2 regions of the Plantactinospora sonchi genome follow, and region 2 is predicted to be linked to the other one. Evidence: riboswitches for the same ligand, from Rfam matches in the RefSeq annotation. Region 2 holds a riboswitch; the other holds the start of a gene.
What was found. Region 2 has a riboswitch for ZMP and ZTP ahead of V1633_RS16055 (glycine hydroxymethyltransferase). Riboswitches for the same ligand answer to the same signal wherever they lie in the genome.
Positions count from the first base shown of each region.

Region 1: linked by a shared signal. The riboswitch ahead of V1633_RS23290 (bifunctional 5,10-methylenetetrahydrofolate dehydrogenase/5,10-methenyltetrahydrofolate cyclohydrolase) and the one ahead of V1633_RS16055 (glycine hydroxymethyltransferase) in region 2 are both predicted to bind ZMP and ZTP.

Region 1 is NZ_JAZGQK010000020.1:154,277-164,594, reverse strand. Features, by position in the region: gene V1633_RS23310 (hypothetical protein) at 1-903, opposite strand, end outside; gene V1633_RS23305 (hypothetical protein) at 1,433-2,608, opposite strand; gene V1633_RS23300 (SigE family RNA polymerase sigma factor) at 2,605-3,126, opposite strand; gene V1633_RS23295 (DUF4230 domain-containing protein) at 3,328-4,143, opposite strand; ZMP/ZTP riboswitch at 4,368-4,457, shown strand; gene V1633_RS23290 (bifunctional 5,10-methylenetetrahydrofolate dehydrogenase/5,10-methenyltetrahydrofolate cyclohydrolase) at 4,483-5,376, shown strand; gene V1633_RS23285 (sigma-70 family RNA polymerase sigma factor) at 5,499-6,002, shown strand; gene V1633_RS23280 (extracellular solute-binding protein) at 6,016-7,443, shown strand; gene V1633_RS23275 (endo-1,4-beta-xylanase) at 7,652-8,812, shown strand; gene V1633_RS23270 (hypothetical protein) at 9,185-9,484, opposite strand; partial or broken gene V1633_RS23265 (DUF1622 domain-containing protein) at 9,598-9,954, opposite strand; gene V1633_RS23260 (DUF427 domain-containing protein) at 9,967-10,318, opposite strand, start outside.
Region 2 is NZ_JAZGQK010000012.1:418,176-428,493, reverse strand. Features, by position in the region: gene V1633_RS16085 (hypothetical protein) at 1-10, shown strand, start outside; gene V1633_RS16080 (VOC family protein) at 83-493, opposite strand; gene V1633_RS16075 (helix-turn-helix transcriptional regulator) at 499-984, opposite strand; gene V1633_RS16070 (DinB family protein) at 1,151-1,708, opposite strand; gene V1633_RS16065 (SDR family oxidoreductase) at 1,760-2,488, opposite strand; gene V1633_RS16060 (hypothetical protein) at 2,643-3,359, shown strand; ZMP/ZTP riboswitch at 3,449-3,560, shown strand; gene V1633_RS16055 (glycine hydroxymethyltransferase) at 3,582-5,054, shown strand; gene cydB (cytochrome d ubiquinol oxidase subunit II) at 5,134-6,132, opposite strand; gene V1633_RS16045 (cytochrome ubiquinol oxidase subunit I) at 6,175-7,695, opposite strand; gene V1633_RS16040 (lysophospholipid acyltransferase family protein) at 7,862-8,662, shown strand; gene V1633_RS16035 (hypothetical protein) at 8,682-9,698, opposite strand; gene V1633_RS16030 (TetR/AcrR family transcriptional regulator) at 9,767-10,318, shown strand, end outside.

The sequences.
Region 1 (10,318 bases), on a different contig from region 2:
CAGGTGGACCGGCACGCTGCGTCCGGCCGGCACCTCCAGCTCCAGTTCGGGTTCGCCGACGCCGTCGTTGGGGTCGGTGATCGGCTTTGTCGAGAACCCGACCTCGACCAGTCGCTTCTCCACCGGCCGGTGGTCGCGCAGTCCGAGCGTGGGCAGGGTCTCCTTGGGCAGTTCACCGCCGACCAGCGCACTGATCCGGACCCGCTTCGGCCTGCGGGGCGCGGCGGTGACGGTCAGGGTCAGCTTGAAGTCACTCTTCCCCACCGTGGCCAGGGTCAGGTTGCGCTGGGCCACGTTCGGATATCCGACCGGGTCGACGGCGTCCGGCAGCGGCGGGTCGTCGGGCAGGCTGGCGACCACCACCAGGCACTCGTGGCCGTTGTTGACGGTTACCACGTTCCACGGCACCAGGCAGAGCACCTCCTGGATGTCGCCGGCGGCGACGTCGGCGAACGCCGTACCGATGGGGTTGAGGGTGCTGTAGAACATCTGCACCGACGGGTTCCCCCAGTAGAACCGGAGTTGGACGCCGATGGCGTCGGTCCGTCCGGTGTTCTGCACCCGGGCCCACACGTAGGCCACGTCACCGGCGGCCGGGGTGCCGGGTACGCCGTTGGGGTCGGTGCCCGGGACGACCCAGATGTCCGGGCTGAGCCACCAGTGCGGCGACCCGTCGCGAATCAGCAGGTCGGCTCCGGTGGAGCGGAGTCTGGTGCGGGCGCCCGGGCTGGCCGAGGCCGCGCCCACCCCGTCGGGGACGGGTCGGCCGGCCGGCGCCGCGCCGGCGTTGGCCGCTGACGGTACGCCGAGCGAGCCGAGTGTCACCGCCGCCAGCGTCGTCCCCCCGGAGATCCTGATTAGATCACGCCGGGACACCGGCATGTTCTCCAGATGATCGGTCACTGCGTTTCCCCCTTTGTCCCGATCTCGAAACAGATCGATAGAGGTCGATGAAATCGGCTCCAATACTCCCCCGGTCAGAAATACGGATTTCTTGACGGGACGGGTGACCCGAATCGACCCCGGCGTCAGTCTGGCACGGCCGACGGGCCGTCGATGACGAACTGTCGGCGGATGGACTCCTCCGCCGACCTGCGAATTCAGGCCGATGGCGGTTGACCGGACGAGTCGGGTCCATTCCCTACCATCCGCCGTTTCAACGACAACGGCGACGCGGGTGGGAAGCCCCGCGCCGCCGTTGCGCCGCACCCTCGTCCGGCGGAACGAGTTTCGTCACGCCGTTGCTCCGGGTCGATCCGTGCCATTTCCGAAGCCGGATCCGCCCTTGCCGCGAAGGGTCGGATCCGCGCCATTTCCGAAGCCGGATCCGCCCCTGTCACGAAGGGCCGGATCCGCGCCATTTCCGAAGCCGGATCCGCGCCGATTCCGAAGCCGGGCCCGCCCCTGGCACGAAGGGCCGGACCCACGCCGTTCAGAGGGTCAGCTTCTCCGCGGCGGCAGGCAGGCCGTCGGCCGGGCCGATGAACGTCTGCTGTGGCTCGTCAGCCGCCGGACGGACGTTCCGGACGACCTTGCCGGCCAGGTCGACCACCAGCAGCTGGTCCTCCCGGTCCGCGCCCTGCGGAGCGGAGTCGGCGAAGACCCACAGCAGCAGATGGTCGTCGTCGGTCCAGCCCACCAGCCGGGCCGGCCGGCCCAGGTCCACCACACCCTCCGAGACTCCGGTCGCGGCGTCGGCGACGGTCACCTTCGTCGGACCCGGGGCGTACCGGTCGACCAGCGCCAGCCGGCTGCCGTCCGGCGAGAACCCGGCGGCGTCGAGCAGCGACGCACTGGCCGGGACCGTCCGCACCAGCCGACCGGTGAGGTCGTAGAAGCGGATGCCGGTCACCGAGTCCGGCTGGCTCTCGTCGACGCTCCGACTGGTGGTCAGGACGAGGCCGGCTCCGTCTGGCGTCCAGACCAGGCTGAGGCCCTGTGCGTTCTCCGTCGACACGTCCGCCAGGGGCACGAAGCGCGTCTGCAGCGTCGCCGCGTCGGTGAGCAGGAAACCGGCCGGTGCGTCCAACTTGGGCCGGTAGGTGAAGAGGACCTGCCGACCGTCGGGAGACCAGCTACCGGAGTCCGCGTACCCCCAGACGTTGGCGGCACCCACGTCGGGGGTGGGCAGCCACCGGACCTCCCCGCCGACCCGGTCCAGGATCCCGACCCGGGTCGGATGGGCCGCACCGTTGTCGCCCGTACCCACCAGCACCTGGCTGCCGTCCGGTGACGGCATGGCGAACCGGTACGGCAACCGGTCGTAGTGGCCCGTCTTCCGGTTCAGCACCATCGAGTACTCGAACGCGGGGCTCGGGTCCTCGACCTGAGGGTCGCGGATGCCGCTGTAGGAGGTGACCACCGAGCTGCGCGAGTAGGTACCAGCCACCTGTTCGGCCGTGCCGTCGCCCGCCGGTACGACGCCGACGAGCAGCCCGACCAGCGCCGCACAGAGCGCGGTGGCCAGACCGCCGCCCGCGGTCAGTCGGGTGATCCGTTGCCGTCGGGCCCGCGCGAGCGTGACCCGCGCCAACCCGGAGGGCGGTGGAGCGGAGTCGGCCAGTTCCTCGAATACGTTCCGGATGGTCCCGGTGACGTGCGGATTCATCGGCCTGCGGTCTCCTTCACCTGGAGGATGTCGAGCTTGGGGCAGAGTTCACGGAGTCGGGTGAGCGCACGGGCCGCCTGACTACGTACGGTCGACTCGGAGCAGCCCAGGATCTGGGCGATCTCGCTGTCCGGCCGGTCCTCGAAGTAGCGCAGCACCAGCACCGCGCGGCGTTTGGGAGGCAGCAGCGCCAGCGCCTGTCGCAGCGCGAGGTGGAGGTCGACGGTGGCGGTGCCGTCGCCGGTGGAGACCTCCGGCACCCGCTCGGCGCTCACCTCGCGACGTCTCCGCAGGCTGCGCCACCAACTCGTCTGCTCGCGGTACAGCGCCGTCCGCAGGTACGCCTCCGGCGCGTCGGCGCGGATCCGGGCCCAGTGTCGGACACTACGGGTCAACACCGTCTGTAACAGGTCCTCGGCCTGTTGCCGGTGCCCGGTCAGGGCCAGCGCGGTGCGGAACAGTGCGTGCGACCGGGCCTCGATGAACTCGCTGAACTCCCTCTCGAGGTCAGCGTCCATGTTTGTGCCTGTCAGTCATACCGTCTCCAACGCCGGCACCGCGACGCCCGCTGCCTCGGTGCGGAGAAAATCCGTCCCGACGCCACCGGCGGTGCCGTACGCCCAGCGGAGGCAGTTGCTGACAGTAACGGAGCCTGGCAACAGCAACGGCGGCGCGGAATGACCCGCGCCGCCGTTGAGCGGTTGGCCGTCCGGGATGTCCTACGGCTGGGTGTAGGTGATGGTGACCTGCTCGTAGCCGAGCGAGCGGAGCAGTTGCTCCAGCATCTTCCGGGTGTTCTCCTGGGCCCGCTCGCCGAGCCCGCTGCTCTTCGCCGACTCGGCGATCTTCTGCTCGGCCTTGAGGTAGGTCTCGCGCTGCCGGTTCGGGTCACCGCCGAAGACCTCACCGAGCCGGTTGAGGATGCCCCGGTCCTCGGCGAAGACGTAGCTGCGTTCCAGGTCGAGGTTGACCTGACCGAGCTGCGGCGCCGGCAGCTTGATCTCGACCGACTTCTTGTCCGGCGACTGGACGATCGCCCCCTCGCTGATCTGCCCGAAGTCGACGTACGCGTCGACGGTGCCGGCACCGACGAAGAGGGTGCGCTCACCGAGCAGGAAGTCCGGGACGTACCGGCGGTTCTGCTCCAGGTCGACGACCACCTCGAAGTTGCCCTCCGCCGCGACGTACCGGCTGAGGTCCTGGATCGACTTCAGCAGCGGCGGCTGGCTGCGGTCGGTCTGCTCCTTGGCGAACGGATTGCGGAAGTCCGGCAGGATGCCGCTGAGCTGCGCCCCGAGGGTCAGCACCGCGACCAGGCCGATGACGCCGACCAGGACGAAGATGCCGCGCCCCCACCGGCCACCGCCGGACGGTTCCAGCTCGGTGGTGGTGTGGTCAGTGACGGGCCGTGCGGCGTCGAACGGCGTGGTCTCGCTCTCGTGCGCCCACGGATCCGCCGGGGCGGGTGACACCTGCCCCTTGGCGTAACCGGGAACCTCACGCGTGGGCTGGTTGACATCACCTGGTCGGGACATCGCGCCCTCACCGTCCTTGTCAGAGAAGCACCTGAATCAAACGGTACGGCCCCGGTACGACACGCGCGAGTCGAATGTCCGGGACCTGGACCGCTCTCACGTTCACGCAGCTCAACGTCGGTGTCGTACGCCGGTTCTGCGCCCGCCTCCGAACCCGGGCGGCCCTGCCGTGCCGGTGCCGGTCACGCCCCTGCGCCCGGGCCCCGCCCGCAGTACGCTGGCCACGGCGGTTCCGCGACTGGCGCGGGTGGAGCACCACCGGGGAACGGACCGCCCGGACCTGCACTCCGTCGCCGTACGCCTGGGCGCCGGGGCCTTCCACCGTCGAGAGGAAGCCCCGTGACCGTGACCGAGAACCCGACCCACACCGCCCGACCACTGCCCGGCGGTCCGGTCGCCGAGGCGGTCTTCGCCGAGATCACCGCCCGGGTCGCCGCGCTGCGGGCCGCCGGTGTCGTACCGAGCCTGGCGACCATCCTGGTCGGCGACGACCCGGCCAGCGCCGGCTACATCCGGATGAAGCAGGAGCGCGCCGCCGAACTCGGCTTCGCCTCCCCGCACATCCACCTGTCGGCCACCGCCACCCCGGCGGACCTGCTCTGGGCGATCGGGGCGTACAACAGGGATCCGGACGTGCACGCGATCCTGGTCCAGCACCCGACCCCGCCGCAGCTCGACTACGCGGAGACGATCCTCGCCATCGACCCGGCGAAGGACGTCGACGGGCTGCACCCGGAGAACCTGGGCCGGCTCGCCGCCGGCCTGCCCGGCCCGGTGCCGTGCACCCCGGCCGGGATCGAGGCGCTGCTCGCCTTCCACGAGATCCCGGTCGCCGGCCGGGACGTGGTCGTCCTCGGCCGGGGTACCACCCTCGGCCGTCCCCTCTCCCTGCTGCTCAGTCAGAAGCGGGCCACCGCCGACGCGGCGGTGACGGTGGTGCACAGTGGCGTACCCGGCTGGGAGCGGCACACCCGGCGGGCCGACATCGTGGTCGCCGCGGTCGGCGTACCCGGGATCGTCCGGCCGGAGCACCTGCGACCCGGCGCGGTCGCGATCGGCGGCGGGGTCCGGTACGAGGGCCGTCGACTCCTGCCCGACCTGGACGAGTCGTGCGCGACGGTCGCCGGCGCGATCACGCCCCGGGTCGGCGGGGTCGGCCCGACCACCGTCGCGATGCTCTTCCGCAACGCCGTCGAGCTGGCCGAGCGGCAGACCGGCCTGCCCGCCGCCTGAGGTGTCAGGAAGGGCCCCTGTACAACCGGAAACGATAATAGGGGGCCCTTCCTCGCACCCGATAGATTCCTTGGAGCGGATCGACGGCGCTCGGCGTTTGTAGTCCGACAGGAGGGACCCCGATGGCCCATGGCGCGTTCAGCGACGCCGAGGACTTCGCTCGGGCGCGCCTGGACGCACTGCGGCGGTTCGCGTACCTGATCAGCGGCAGTGCCGCCGAGGCGGACGACCTGGCCCAGATCGCGGTGGTCGAGGTCTGGCAGCGGTGGCGCAAGGCGCGGGAGAACCCCGAGGCGTACGCCCGGCAGGTCATCGTGACCCGCAACGTCAGCCGGTGGCGGCGGTGGCGGCGGGAGGTACCGACCGACGAGGTGGACCACCGGCCGGACGACCCGGCCGGGGCGGTGGTCAGCAACGGCGCGCTGTGGCAGGCGTTGCAGGATCTCGGCAAGCCCGAACGTACCGTCGTGGTCCTGCACGTGCTCTACCGCTACACGTTCAGCGAGATCGCCGGGATCTGCGGTGAGCCGCCGGGGACGGTTTCCAGCCGGTACGCGCGAGCCAGGCGCGCCCTGCGGGCGCATCTGGGGAACGCCCGGCCGACGATTCGGAGCGTACGTGGTTGACGAGACTGGTCCCGTGGACGATCGGCGACTCGCCGACGAGGTTGCCGCCACGCTGTCCGAGGCGCAGGCCGCGCTGCCGGCGGCCGGCCCGGACACGTTGGCGGCGATCCGCCGCCGGTACCGCCGTGGCCGGCAGCGGCGGGCCGGGCTGGCCAGCGTGGCGGCGGCGGTCCTGGTGCTCGCCGTGACCCTCACCGGCAGCCAGTTGATGCGGGGCAACGGCCTGGTCCCGCCGCCGACGGCGGACGGGAACGCGACGATCCGGGTCTGGGCGATCACCCCGCCGGTCCGGGATTCCGCGCTGCAGGAGTTGGTCAAGCGGTACGCCAGGGAGACCGGCGTCCAGGTGGAACTCTCCATCTTCGGCAACGAGGAGTACAAGGAGCGGCTGCGTACCGTCGGCGAGGATCCGGACGGCCCGGACGTCTTCGTGAGCTGGGGTGGGGCGGAGCTGTCCCGGCTCGCCCGGGCCGGCCGGTTGCTCGACCTGACCGGGCCGCTGCGGGAGCAGCCCGGGGTGGTCGAGCGGTTCCTGCCGGACGTGCTGGCCGGCGGCGCGGTGGACGGCCGCCAGTACGGACTGCCGATGAGCGGTACGCATCCGGTGGTGCTCTTCTACAACCGGGACGTCTTCACCCGGGCCGACCTGCGTCCCCCGCGTACCTACGCCGAGTTGCTCCACCTGGTCGACCGGTTCTCCGCCGACGGGACCATTCCACTGGCGCTCGGCGGCGCCCAGGGCTGGACCGAGCTGATGTACGTGATGTACCTGGCGGAACGGATCGGCGGCCCCGGTACGACGGCGGACATCGTCGCCGGCCGGCCCGGTGCCTGGACGAAGCCGGCGGTGCTGCGGGCCCTGCACGACGCCCGGGAACTCGCCGAACGGGGGGCCTTCGGTGCCGACTTCGACTCGGCCGGTTACGACGACGGCACCGCGGGTCGGCGGCTGGCCAGCGGCGAGGCCGCGATGCAGCTGATGGGGACCTGGGAGTACCCCACCCAACTCGGCCGGAACTCCGACTTCGTCCTCGACGGCCGGCTCGGTTGGGTGCCGTTCCCGACGGTCGCCGGTGGGGCCGGGGACCCGGCGGACCTGGTCGGGGTGCCGGCGCAGTACATCTCGGTCGCCGGGGACAGCCGGCACCGGACGGCGGCGGTCGACTTCGTCCGGGCGGTCGCCGGTGACACGTACCTCGACGACCTGGTCGCCGACGGTGAGGTGCCGCCGGTCGTCGACGCGGCGGCGCGGCTGCGGGACACCACGCACGCGGAGTTCACCACCTCGATCTCGGCGCTGGTGGCTGGGGCGCCCTCCTACAGCCTGGCCTGGGACCAGGCGGTGGATCCGCAGACCGCGACGAGGCTCAACACCAATCTGCGGCGGCTGTTCCGGTCGGAGCTGACCGCCGAACAGTTCGCGGCGTTGATGTCCAACTAGGGGTGTCCCAAATACCATTCACGCTGCCCGATGGCCAGAGGTGAACCGGCCTCAGCGGTGTCGGATCTCTGACAACGCGCGGTGCAGCAATTCGCCGCCCGGCGCGCGTTCGAGGGGAGATCCACGCGTACCCGTCCCCGGCACGCGCGGATCAGCCGACCACTCCGGTGGTCGGCGTCGAACCCCCACCCCTGGAGGTCCCGCTCGAATGAAGAAGCTCCGGATCATAGTTGCCGGTGTACTCACCGCCGGCGCGCTCTACGCGGTCGGGCCGTCGTCCGCCACCGCCGCTCCGACCCAGGCGCTCGCCCCCACCGGTCAGGCGTTGGCGACCGGTGGCTGGCACTCCCCCTCGCCGGTCAACACCGACCTGCCGCTACGGGTGCTGGCCAGGAAACACGGTCTCGGCTTCGGTACGGCGGTCGACGTCAACAACCTGACCAACGACGCCACCTACCGGGAGCTGGCGGCCACGGAGTTCTCCGCGGTCACCGCCGAGAACGCCATGAAGTGGGCGGAGCTGGAGCCGACCCGCGGCACGTACAACTGGGGCCCGGCCGACCAACTGGTCGAGTTCGCCCGACGCAACGGGCAGAAGGTGCACGGCCACACCCTGCTCTGGCACAGCCAGCTTCCCACCTGGCTGACCGACGGCGTCGCCGACGGCTCGATCACTCCGGCGGAGCTGCGCACCATCGCGCGCAACCACATCACCACCGTGGTGAAGCGCTACAAGGGCAAGGTCCGGGCCTGGGACGTGGTCAACGAGGCGTTCACCGACGGCGACAGCCCGGTGCTGCGGGACACCATCTTCCGCCAGCACCTCGGCGAGAACTACATCGCCGACGCGCTGCGCTGGGCGCACGCCGCCGACCCGAAGGCCAAGCTCTTCCTCAACGACTACGCGATCGACAACATCAACCCGAAGAGCACCGCGTACTACGAGCTGGCCAGGCAGCTGCGCAAGCAGCGGGTGCCGCTGCACGGCATGGGCTTTCAGGGCCACCTCGATCTGCAGTACCCGCTGCCGATCGACGCCCCGCAGAACCTGGCGCGGTTCGACAGGCTCGGCCTGGAGACCGCGTTCACCGAGGTCGACGTCCGGTTCTTCCTGCCGGTCGACACGTACAAGGAGGCCGGCCAGGTAGGCAGCTTCAACACGCTGCTCCAGGCCTGCCTGCTCACCCCGAAGTGCGTGATGTTCACCGTCTGGGGCTTCACCGACAAGTACTCCTGGGTCCCCGGATTCTTCGAGGGCCAGGGCTCGGCCACCCCGATGGACGAGAACTTCCAGCCCAAGGCCGCGTACCGGGGCCTGCAGCAGGTCCTCGCCGTCGCCGCTGACCCGAACAGCAGGCGCGGCTTCTGACGGCTCGACCGGGAACGGGCCAGGCCCGGGCCCGTTCCCGGTCGGCCCCGACCCTCGTGGACCCGCCCATCAGCGGGTTCCGTCCCGACCAGCACCACCACCACCGGTGTTCGGCCAACGCAATCCGACCCCACCGGTGCTCGGCCCCGGACCCGGCCCCAGCCCGGGCCGGGGCCGAGCGCGTCACCCCGCCCGCGCGCTCGCCCCGGCCCGACCCGACCGACCCGGCCGGCCCGCGCTCACCCCGCTCCCGGCCAAGCTGGAACCCGCCGCGCCCATCCCGTCCCGGACCGGGTGGAATCCGCCGCGCCCATCCCGTCCCGGACCGGGTGGAACCCGCCGCCCGCCCGTTCCGACCGGTGCCCGCCGTGCTCACCCGGCGGGTTGGTCGGGTCGGGATCCCGGTCGGACAGCGCCGGGTCCGGCGCCTCCGCCGCCGGACCGGGGGCCGGGGCCGAGCAGGGACGCCGAGACCAGCTGACGCAACGCGACGACCACCGCCGCACCGGCCAGGTCCGTCCAGGTCTGCGCGCCGGAGAGCCGGATCAGACCGGCGGCGATCAGCAGGTCGAGCAGTACCCGGATCGCGGTACGCCAGGAACGGGTGGTCACCAGCACCACCGCCGCGGTGGCCAGCGCCACGGCGGTGAGCAGGGTCGCCCACTGACTCATCGCCGGTCGGCCGGATCAGGCCCGGAGGCGTGCCCTGCCGGGCCGCCACCGGCTTCCCCGAACAGGTCCCCGCTCGCCGGGGCCGCTCCGGACCGCCCCGCACCGGCGGCACGCCGGCCCGGCTCCCCGGTGCCGAGCTGCCGCTGCTCCCGCTCGATCTCCCGACGCAGGAAGTAGTTCAGCGCGGTCCGGATGGTCGCGATCGCGGCCAGCCGGCCGAGCTGCCCGAAGCTCGGCGACACGGCGGTCCGGAGGATGTCGGCGGCGAGCTGGAACTCCAGTCCCAGGGTGAGGAACCGGCCCAGCGACAACCGGATCGGGGTGAAGACGGCGGCGGAACGGTGCCGGACCCCGGAGACCACGAACCGGGCCGCGCTCCAGACCGCGCCGACGAAGATGACCGCCGCCCCGACCGCCTCGACGATGGTGACCAGTACCTCGACGACGCGGCCCAGCAGTTCCTCGGACACCGGGCGGGGGTGTCACTTCGCCCAGCGGGTCTGCGGACGGTCCAGCCGCTTGCCGTCGACCGTGATGTCGGTCTTCTCGCTGTAGAAGCAGATCATTCCGGCGATCGGCTGCAGCAGGTGGCTCGGGAAGTCGTACGCCCAGGCGATGTCCTCGTGCAACGTGTCGCCGATCTTCACCGACCAGTAGTTGCTGGTCCGCCCGGTGTACGGGCAGGCGGTCTCGGTCTTCGTCGGAATCAGCCGGCCGAGGTGCACCTCGGACCGGTTGAGGTAGTAGCGGGTCGGTACCCCGGTCTCGAAGACCAGCACCGGGGACCGGCTCTCGGCGAGCAACTCGCCGTCGAGTTCGACCCGGACGTGCCGG
Region 2 (10,318 bases):
CGGCCCGTAGGTCTGCCGTCCGCACCGGCCCCATGCCACGCGGGCCGCCCGTCGACTGCCGACGGGTCGACCGACGTGAGAGTCAGCGGAGTTCGTTGATCCGGAGCAGGTTGCCGGCCGGGTCACGGAAGGCGCAGTCGCGGACGCCGTACGGCTGCTCGGTCGGCTCCTGGACGACCTCGGCGCCGCCGGCCTGCAGCCGGTCGAAGACCGCGTCGAGATCCTTGCTGGCCAGGGTGAGGGCGCCGTAGCTGCCCTTGGCCATCAGTTCGAGGATGGTGCGGCGCTCGTCGTCGGTGATGCCGGGGTCGGCGGCCGGCGGATGCAGGACGATCGACGTGCCGGGCTGGTTCGGCGGGCCGACGGTGATCCACCGCATGCCCTCGAATCCGACGTCGTTGCGGACCTCGAAGCCGAGGGTGTCGCGGTAGAAGGCCAGGGTGGCGTCCGGGTCGGTGTGCGGCAGGAAGGCGTAGTGAATGGTGATGTCCATGCAGGTCACGCTAGTTGCGGCCAGCGGACTCCCGCTTCTTGATTCCTGATCGGTCTGGTCACCTGCTTCGCCAGGCAGGACGGCATCTCGGCGGTCACCCGGGCGGCCCGGACCCGGGCACGGTAGGCGCTCGGGGACATCCCGACCAGTTCGGTGAAGCGGGTGCTGAAGGTGCCCAACGACGAGCAGCCGACCGCGAAACAGACTTCGGTGACGCTGAGGTCGTCACGGCGCAGCAGGGCCATCGCGCGTTCGATCCGTCGGGTCATCAGATAGGCGTACGGGGACTCGCCGTACGCGGCCCGGAACTGGCGGCTGAGGTGCCCGGCGGACATGTTCGCGCCGCGGGCGAGCGCCTCGACGTTGAGCGGCTGGGCGTACTCGCGGTCGATCCGGTCCCGGACGCGGCGCAGCCGGGCCAGGTCGCGCAGGTGCTGGGCTTCGGCGGAACTGCTGGTCACCCACCCGATGGTGCCAGCTGGGACCGACATCGCCCAGCGTCGTCGGCTACTCCGCTGGCGGTCTCGGCGGGTCCTCGACCCGCGATCTTCCCGGTGTGAAGCCCGCGCGTCCGTCGTATCAGCCGAGGGCTTCGATGTTTCGAGGGCCGCCAGTTCGGCGCTGGCCGTACTGCTCGACCAGCGGTCGAGGCAATGGTCAGCGCGGTACGGTTCCGTCCTGCCAGCGGTAGAGGTCGCGCAGCAGGGAAATCTCGGCGCCGTGATGGATCAGCTCCCTGTTGACGTGCAGGACGATGCCCTCCATGGGGAACCGCTCGGGACCCACCGTGGGTGGATTCTCCAGTTCAGCGTCCGAGAGTTCGCGGACTCCCGCGTTCCATCTCCCGTACATCTCATCGAGCTGTTTGAGCGCCTCGTCAGCGGTCCCCGCGTAGGTGAATGTCTGGAAGTCGACGTCCTGGCCGCCGAAGTGCCATCCGACCCGATAGCCCAGGCACGAGACGATGATGTGTGCCAGCCGCCAGGCAATCGTGGTCACCGGCGCCGGCGCCGGGTCAGGGGACGCGGAGTCCACCGTCCACTCTCCCGAACCTGCCGACGTCGGTGCGGCAGACGTGCCACGTGGGCGGATGCTCCAGCAGTCGCGCACCGGCTCCCAGAAGTACTCCTCATCGGTGAGACCGTCCAGCCGTGGCCGCAGGTTCTTGCGCCAGTGCCGGTCCAGCTGCTCCGCGAGCCGCTCACTTCTCGTCATTTCCGCACACTACAGACAACGGACACCTGGCTGCGTCCCTCGCGGACGCCGTCACCGGCCGCCGGCGACCCGGAGTACGGCGCCGCTGGTGTAGGAGGCGGCGTCGCTGAGCAGCCAGACGATCGCGGCGGCGACCTCGTCGGGCTGTCCGGGGCGGCCCAGTGGTGTCTGTGCGCCGACCTGGGCGGCCCGGTCGGGTAGGCCGGAGACGGTGTGGATCTCAGTGTCGATGATGCCGGGCGAGACGGCGTTGACCCGGATGTTCCGCGGGCCGAGTTCCTTGGCGAGGCCGACGGTGAGGGTGTCGGTGGCGGCCTTGACGGCGGCGTAGTGGACGTACTCGCCGGGGCTGCCGAGGGTGGCGGCGGCCGAGGAGACGTTGACGATGGCGCCGCCGGAGGCGAATCGTCGGGCGGCCTGCTGGGCGCAGAGTACGTAGCCGATGAGGTTGACGTCGACGACGCGGCGCAGGTCGGCCAGGGTGAGGTCGGTGAACGGGCCGATCGGGCTGGTGGTGCCGGCGTTGTTGACCAGGCCGGTCGGCTCCCCCAGTTCGGCGGCGGTGTCGAACAGCCGTGCGACCTGCTCGGGGTCGGTGGTGTCGGCGCGTACCGCGCGGCCCTGTCGGCCGGCGGCGTGCACGTCGCGCAGCACGGCGTCGGCGGCGGCGGAGTCGCGTTGGTAGCAGAAGACGACGTCGTGTCCGGCGGCGGCGAGTTGGCGTACGGTGGCGGCGCCGATTCCCCGGCTGCCGCCGGTCACCACGGTGAGCGGGTTCATGCCTCTCCCCCTTCGGTCGCCCACGATCCTGTCAGCCGGTGGGCCGGTTGGGCGGTGGCGAATGTGTGATCTTCGTCGGTGTGTCCGTCTCGACGTTGTCGGGTCGGACTGGTAGTAAGGCAGGAATCAAACAGGTGTACGGAAGAGGGATCTGATGACTGCCGCGGGTACCGCCGAGCAGGGCTTGTCCACCGAGGAGTTGCAGCAGATCAGGGACGCGTTGGCGAACGGTCGTAAGCCGAAGGTGATGTTCACCGAGTCGGCGGGCCAGATCGCGGGTCAGCTCGGTCAGGTGGTCGAGTTGACCGATCCGCAGGTGTCCGAGGAGTGGGTGGTGGTCCGGTTCGGCCGGGACGAGTTGCCCTTCTCCCCCGCTGATCTGGCGGTGGCACCGAAGGGTGCGACGCGACGGGTGAGGCCGGAGCCGGAGACGGTGGTGGAGCCGGTTCCGGAACCGGAGTTCAAGATTGTGCGGGAGCCGGTTCCGGCGCCGCGCGAGGAGGCGAGAGTGACGACAGTGGAGAGTGCTCCGGCGGTTGCGGCGGAGGCCGAGGCGAAGCCGGCGAAACGGGCGGCGAAGGCGGCCCGGCCGGCGAAGGGTCCGGCGGGGTTGACGGTGACGTTGGCGTACGCGGACGGCGAGTGGACGCTGGCGGCGTCGCAGGGGACGAAGGCGTTGGCGAAGCCGTACGTGATCAAGCCGGCGGAGGCGCTGCGGATGGTGGCGTTGATCGACGTTCCGGGGGTGCAGGAGGCGGTGGAGCAGATCCTGTCGGTGGAGCGGCGGGAGGCCGAGCAGCAGGCGGAGAAGTTGCGGGCCGAGTTGGCGGAGATCGAGGCGCGGTTGGCGGAGTTACGCGACGCGGGGTGAGGTCGCAGGCGCCGTCCGCCCGGGGTGTGGTTGTCGGGTGACGTGCCGGTGTCGTGGATGGTTGGGGCCGGGTCGGATTGGTAGGCTCGGCCTCGGGCCGTGACTGGCGTGCTGGGATGGGGTCAACCATCGGGAAGCGGCCCCGTCGCCGTCGGGAATGGTCCCGTCGTCTGACGTGTGCCGTGCGCCTGGGCCAATTCCTCTTTCGGCCCGGGAGGTTTCATGGCCAGCTCTGTTTCCGAATTCAGCGTGGACTCCGCTCCGCTCACCACGGAGTCGGTGGCGTTCCGTTCGGCCCTGGACGTGGTACGTCAGGTGGAGCCGCGGATCGCCGAGGCGATCGGTACGGAACTCGCGGACCAGCGTGAGTCGCTGAAGTTGATCGCGAGTGAGAACTACGCGTCGCCGGCGGTGCTGCTGGCTATGGGCAACTGGTTCAGTGACAAGTACGCCGAGGGTGCGGTCGGGCGGCGGTTCTACGCCGGCTGCCGCAACGTCGACACGGTGGAGTCGATCGCGGCGGAGCATGCCCGGGAGTTGTTCGGGTCGGCGCACGCGTACGTGCAGCCGCATTCGGGGATCGACGCGAACCTGGTGGCGTTCTGGGCGGTGCTGGCCGACCGGGTGGAGGTGCCGGCGCTGCGCGACGCCGGGGTGCGGCAGGTGAACGACCTGTCCGAGGCGGACTGGGCGGCGCTGCGGCGGGCGTTCGGCAACCAGCGGATGCTGGGGATGTCGCTGGACGCGGGTGGGCATCTGACGCACGGGTTCCGGCCGAACATCTCCGGGAAGATGTTCGACCAGCGTAGTTACGGCACCGATCCGGTGACCGGGCTGCTCGACTACGACGAGGTGCGGCGGGTGGCCCGGGAGTTCCGGCCGCTGATCCTGGTGGCGGGCTACTCGGCGTACCCGCGTCGGGTGAATTTCCGGATCATGCGGGAGATCGCCGACGAGGTCGGTGCGACGTTCATGGTGGACATGGCGCACTTCGCGGGTCTGGTGGCCGGGAAGGTGTTCACCGGCGACTTCGACCCGGTGCCGTACGCGCACATCGTGACCACGACGACGCACAAGTCGCTGCGGGGGCCGCGCGGTGGGATGGTGCTCTGCGGTCCGGGGTTGGCCGAGCAGGTGGACCGGGGTTGCCCGATGGTGCTGGGTGGCCCGCTGCCGCACGTGATGGCGGCGAAGGCGGTGGCGCTGGCGGAGGCGCGGCGGCCGGACTTCCAGGGGTACGCGCGACGGGTGGTGGAGAACGCGGCGACGTTGGCCGAGGGTCTACTGCGGCGCGGTGCGACGCTGGTGACCGGTGGCACGGACAACCACCTGCTGCTGGTCGACGTGTCGGGGTACGGCCTGACGGGTCGGCAGGCGGAGGCGGCGCTGCTGGACGCGGGAATCGTGACGAACCGCAACGCGGTGCCGCGGGACCCGAACGGGGCCTGGTACACGTCCGGGATCCGGCTCGGCACTCCGGCGCTGACGACCCGGGGTCTCGGGGTGGCGGAGATGGACGAGGTCGCGGATCTGCTGCATGTGGTGTTGTCGGCGACCCGGCCGGGTGCCGGACCGGACGGTGGGGTGTCGAAGGCGCGGTACGTGGTCGACGCGGGTGTGGTCGAGCGGGTGGCGGGCCGGGTGGCGGATCTGCTGGGCCGGCATCCGTTGTATCCGTCGGTGGATCTGGGCTGACCGGAGGCGGGCGTACCCGCCGCACGCACCGACGGCGTCGGGTCGTGCGGCGGGCGCCCGGTTCGGGTTCGCCGCCCGGTCAGTGCGGCGGGATGTTGGCCACCCCGATCCGCTTGCGGAACACCCAGTAGGTCCAGCCCTGGTAGAGAAGCACGACCGGGGTGAAGAAGACCGCGATCCAGCTCATGATCTTCAGGGTGTAGCCGGCGGAGGCGGCGTTGGTGACGGTGAGCGTGCCGGCCGGGTCGCCCGTCGACGGCAGCACGTTCGGGAAGAGGGCGGCGAACAGGGTCGCCACGGTCAGCCCGATCGCGGCGGCGGTGCCGGCGAAGGCCCAGCCCTCCCGGCGTACCCGGGTCGCGGCGACCGCGGCGGCGAGCGCGGGTGCGGCGGCGACCGCGAGCGCGACGGCCGCCGGGGTGTGCCGGACGGCGAGGGTGGTGGCCAGGAAGGCGGCGGTGACACCGGCGGTGGCAGGGGTGAGGCGGGCGGCGAGCCGGCCGGCCCGGGCCCGGACGTCGCCGGTGGTCTTCAGGGCGAGGAAGACCGCGCCGTGGGTGGTGAACAGCGCCCCGGTGGTCAGGCCACCGAGCAGGGCGTACGGGCTGAACAGGTCGCCGAGCCCGCCGGTGTAGTCGTGGTGGGCGTTCAGTGGTACGCCGCGCAGGATGTTGGCGAAGATGATCCCCCACAGCACGGCGGGGATCAGGGAGCCGACGAAGATCGCGGTGTCCCAGCGGGTCTTCCAGGCCGCGTCGGGGCGCTTGTGCCGGTATTCGAAGGCGACGCCCCGGAAGATCAGGGCGAGCAGGATGAGCAGCATCGGCAGGTAGAAGCCGGAGAAGAGGGTGGCGTACCAGCCGGGGAAGGCGGCGAAGAGAGCGCCGGCGGCGGTGATCAACCAGACCTCGTTGCCGTCCCAGACCGGGCCGATGGTGTTGATCAGGACCCGGCGTTCCCGGTCGTCGCGACCGAGGACGGGAAGCAGGACGCCGACACCGAAGTCGAAGCCTTCGAGGATGAAGTAGCCGGTGAACAGGACGGCGACGAGCAGGAACCAGAGGGTGGTCAGCTCCACGGTGGTCTCCGGTGGGTCGGTGGCGGCTGCGGTGGGTGCGGGTCAGTAGGCGAAGGCGAGGGGGCGGTCCTCGTCGTCGGTGGTGTCGGGCTCGGGTGCGGGGGTTGCCGGGTCGACGTCGGGTAGACCGGCGCGGGCGTACCTGAGCAGGAGTCGGACCTCGACGATCGCGAGGGTGGCGTAGACGAGGGTGAAGGCGGTGAACGAGGTGAGGACCTCGGTCAGCGAGACGCTGCGGGAGACGCCGTCGCGGGTGAGCATCTCGCCGAAGACGACCCACGGCTGCCGGCCCATCTCGGTGAAGATCCAGCCGAAGCAGTTGGCGGCGAGCGGCAGGATCGGCATGATCAGCCCGGCCCGGAGCAGCCAGCGGGAGGTCGGGGTACGGCCACGGCGGTGGGTCCAGAGCACGAGTGCGGCGATCGCGGCGGCGGCGAGCCCGAAGGCGATCATGAAGCGGAAGCTCCAGTAGGTGATCGGGATGACCGGGGTGTAGCTGCCGGGGCCGTACTCGTTGACGTACTGGGCCTGGAGGTCGTTGATGCCCATCACCTGGCCGTGCGGGTCGCCGGTGCCGAGGAACGACAGCAGGTACGGGATCTTGATGGCGAACAGTTCCCGGCTGCCGTCGAGGCTGCCGACGGTGAGCACGGAGAACGAGGCGGGCTGTTCGGTGTGGTAGAGGGCCTCGGCGGCGGCCATTTTCATCGGCTGCACCTGGGTCATGATCTTGCCCTGGAAGTCGCCGCTGATCACGACCAGGGCGGCGGCGACCAGGGTGACCCAGGCGCCGAAGCGGAGGGCGTACCGGAAGGCGGAGCGGTCGTCGTTCTCCCCCTTGGTCGCGACGGCCGCGGCACGGGCGGTGTCGGCGGGACCGTCGGCCGTGGTGGTCGTGTTGTCGCCGGTCGTGGCGTCGGTGGGCGGCGTGACGGCGAGGCGGCGCAGGTGCCAGAGCGCGATCGCGACGATGAGAGAGCCGGCGACGAGGAAACAGCCGGCGAGGGTGTGCGGGAAGGTCGCCAGGGTGACCTTGTTGGTGAGGACCGCCCAGATGTCGGTGAGTTCGGCCCGGCCGGTGTCGGGGTTGATCCGGTAGCCGACCGGGTTCTGCATCCAGGAGTTCGCGGCCAGGATGAAGTAGGCGGACAGGGTGGAGCCGAGGGCGGCGATCCAGATGGTGGCGAGGTGGATCCGTTTCGGGAGCCGGTCCCAGCCGAAGATCCACAGGCCGATGAAGGTGGATTCCAGGAAGAAGGCGAGCAGGGCCTCGATGGCGAGCGGGGCGCCGAAGACGTCGCCGACGAAGCGGGAGTAGTCGCTCCAGTTCATCCCGAACTGGAACTCCTGCACGATGCCGGTGACCACGCCCATCGCGAAGTTGATCAGGAAGATCTTGCCGTAGAACTTGGTCAGCCGCAGGTAGCGGGGATCGCCGGTGCGGTGCCAGCGGGTCTGCAGGATCGCGACCAGCAGGGACATGCCGATGGTCAGTGGTACGAAGAGGAAGTGGTAGACGGTGGTGACACCGAACTGCCACCGGGCGACGTCTAGCGCGTCCACGGCAACCCCCAGGTATTTACTACCGGACGTAGTAAATACTACCCGCCGTCGTAGACGATGGCTCTGGGAGGTCGATCACTCCCGCCCGCCCCGAGCTCCCATCCGCCGACACCCGACATCGCCCCGGTCCCCCGGCCCGACCGATACGTGCGACCATCGACCGCTGATGGACACCGACACCAGCGCCCCCGAACCGTGGCGCGCCCCCCGCTTCTGGCTGTTCCTGCAGATCCTCGCCCGGGGCGTGGTCGCGCTCGTCGCCCGGCTGCGGGTCACCGGGGACGTACCGGACCAACTGCGGGACGGCCCGCTGATCCTGGCCGCCAACCACATCAGCCCGTTCGACCCGATCGCGCTGACCGCCGCCTGCCGGGTACGTCGGATCGCCCCCCGGATCATGGCCACCGGCGGGGTGTTCCGGGCCCCGGTCGTCGGAGCCGCGATGCGGGCCAGCGGACACATCCGGGTCGACCGGCGCAGCCCCACCGTCGGTCTGGCCCTGGAACACGCGGCGGCGGCGGTCGCCCGGGGCTCGGTCGTCCTGGTCTATCCCGAGGGACGGATGGGACTCGACCCCGGCATGTGGCCGGAGCGGGGCAAGACCGGCACCGCCCGGCTCGCCCTGGCCAGCGGTGTCACCGTCGTACCGGTGGCGCAGTGGGGCGCGCACGAGATCCTGCCGTACAGCGCGCCCCGTGGCCTGCTCCGGGCGCTCGGTCGGGCGCTGTCGCGTCGACCGGTGGTCCGGGTGCACTTCGGCCCACCGGTCGACCTGACCGGCGTCGACCCGCACCTCCCGGGCGCGGCCGCCCGGGCCACCGAGCTCATCATCGACGCCGTCACCGCCGCCCTCGTCCCGCTGCGCCCCGACGAACCGGAACTGCCCCGGTACGTCGACCCGACCCGACCCGTCGAGACCCGTCGCCAGCACCGGCGTCGCCCCACCGCCGGAGCCGGCGGCGACTGACCCGGAGTGGGAACCACCCCTACCGCGTCGCGGACCGGCCCTGTGCGCGGGAGCGGCCGTACGCGGCGAGGGCGTGGAAGGCGGCCTTCGGCGTCCACGAGCCGTCGGGCAGCACCCGTACGATCCCGCGCGCGGCCAGGTCGAAGTCGCGCTCCGGGTCCTCGGTGGTCGGCAGGTGCCGGTTCGCGAACGTGTACACGAACGCCGCCTCCACCCCGCCGGCCTCGTAGTCGCGCAGCAGGTCCACGACGTAGCGGGCCTGGCCCTCCTCGTCGCGTTCCAGCCCCGCGGTGAGCTTCGCGGCGCGGCCGTGTTCGTCGTACGTCACCGGCTCGGTCGCGCCCGCGACGTCGGCGGCGCCCCGGAAGGTGCAGCAGCCGAACTCGGTCGCGGCGTACGGCTTGCCCTGCCCCACCGCGGCCGCCAGGGTCTGCGGGAACGCCTGCGCGTTGGTCGCGTCGCGGTACCCGGCGTCGCTGGCGATGATGTCGAACGGCGCCCAGTCCACGGCCTCCAGCGGGATGGAGGCGTAGCCGACCGGCCCGCCGAACCGCTCCCGCACCAGGGGCACCGCCTCGGCGAAGAAGTCGCGCACCGCGGTGCGCGCGGCCGGGACCGCCTCCCGCATCCGCATCGGGTCGGTGAACAGTGCCATGCGCTCGGCCAGGTCGCGGCCGGGCAGGAAGCCGTCGGTGAACAGGGCGATCTCGGAACCGGTGAGGTACACGACCGACGCCCCGCCGCGCCGCAGCCGCTCGGCCCGCTCCGCGCCGTCGAGGACGAACGCCATGAGCCCGTCGCGGTCGAGGCCGTTGGTGAACGGGCTGTACCACACCTCGAGCCCGGCCTCGGCGGCGAAACCCGCGGTCAGCTCGAGGCGGTCCTGGATCCCACCGGTGATGCGCACCGCGTCGCAGTGCAGCTCGTCGCGGATGACGCGCAGGTCGCGGCGCACGGCCTCGGGGTCGAACGGCTCGTGCGTCGTGGATCCGGCACTCACGAAACCGGTGTCGTAGTTCATGCCGAAGACACGCATCGGACGGCTCTCCTCGCTCTTAAGGTACTTTGCGTACCCTATAGGGTACGTCCAGTACTCTGCAACACATGGGCACGAGGCGTCGCGGTGCGGAACTGGAGCAGGCGATTCTGCGCGCGGCGGCGGAGGAACTGCGCGAGTCCGGCTACGCGGGGATGACCATGGACCGGGTCGCCGCCCGGGCCGGAACCAACAAGAACGCCATCTACCGCCGATGGCCGCACCGGGCGGCACTCGGCATCGCGGCGTACCGCCACCTGTCCGACGCCGTGATGCCGAACCCGGACACGGGCACCCTGCGGGGTGACGCGCTGGAGATGCTGCGGCGGGCGAACGAGACGTGGTCGTCGCCGCACGGGGCGATCCTGCGCGGCCTGCTCGCCGCCGCGGCCGACGACCCGGAGTTGCTCGCCCTCATGCGGGAGCGGTCCGGTGCGGACACCATGGACCGCGCCTGGCTGGCGATGCTGGAGCGCGCCACGGCCCGGGGCGAGGCACCGGCCACGGCCGCCCACCCCCGGGTCGCCACCACGCCGATGATGCTGCTGCGCGCCGAGTACGCGATACGCGGCATCCCCTCCGTGCCCGACGAGGTGCTGGTCGAGATCGTGGACGAGGTG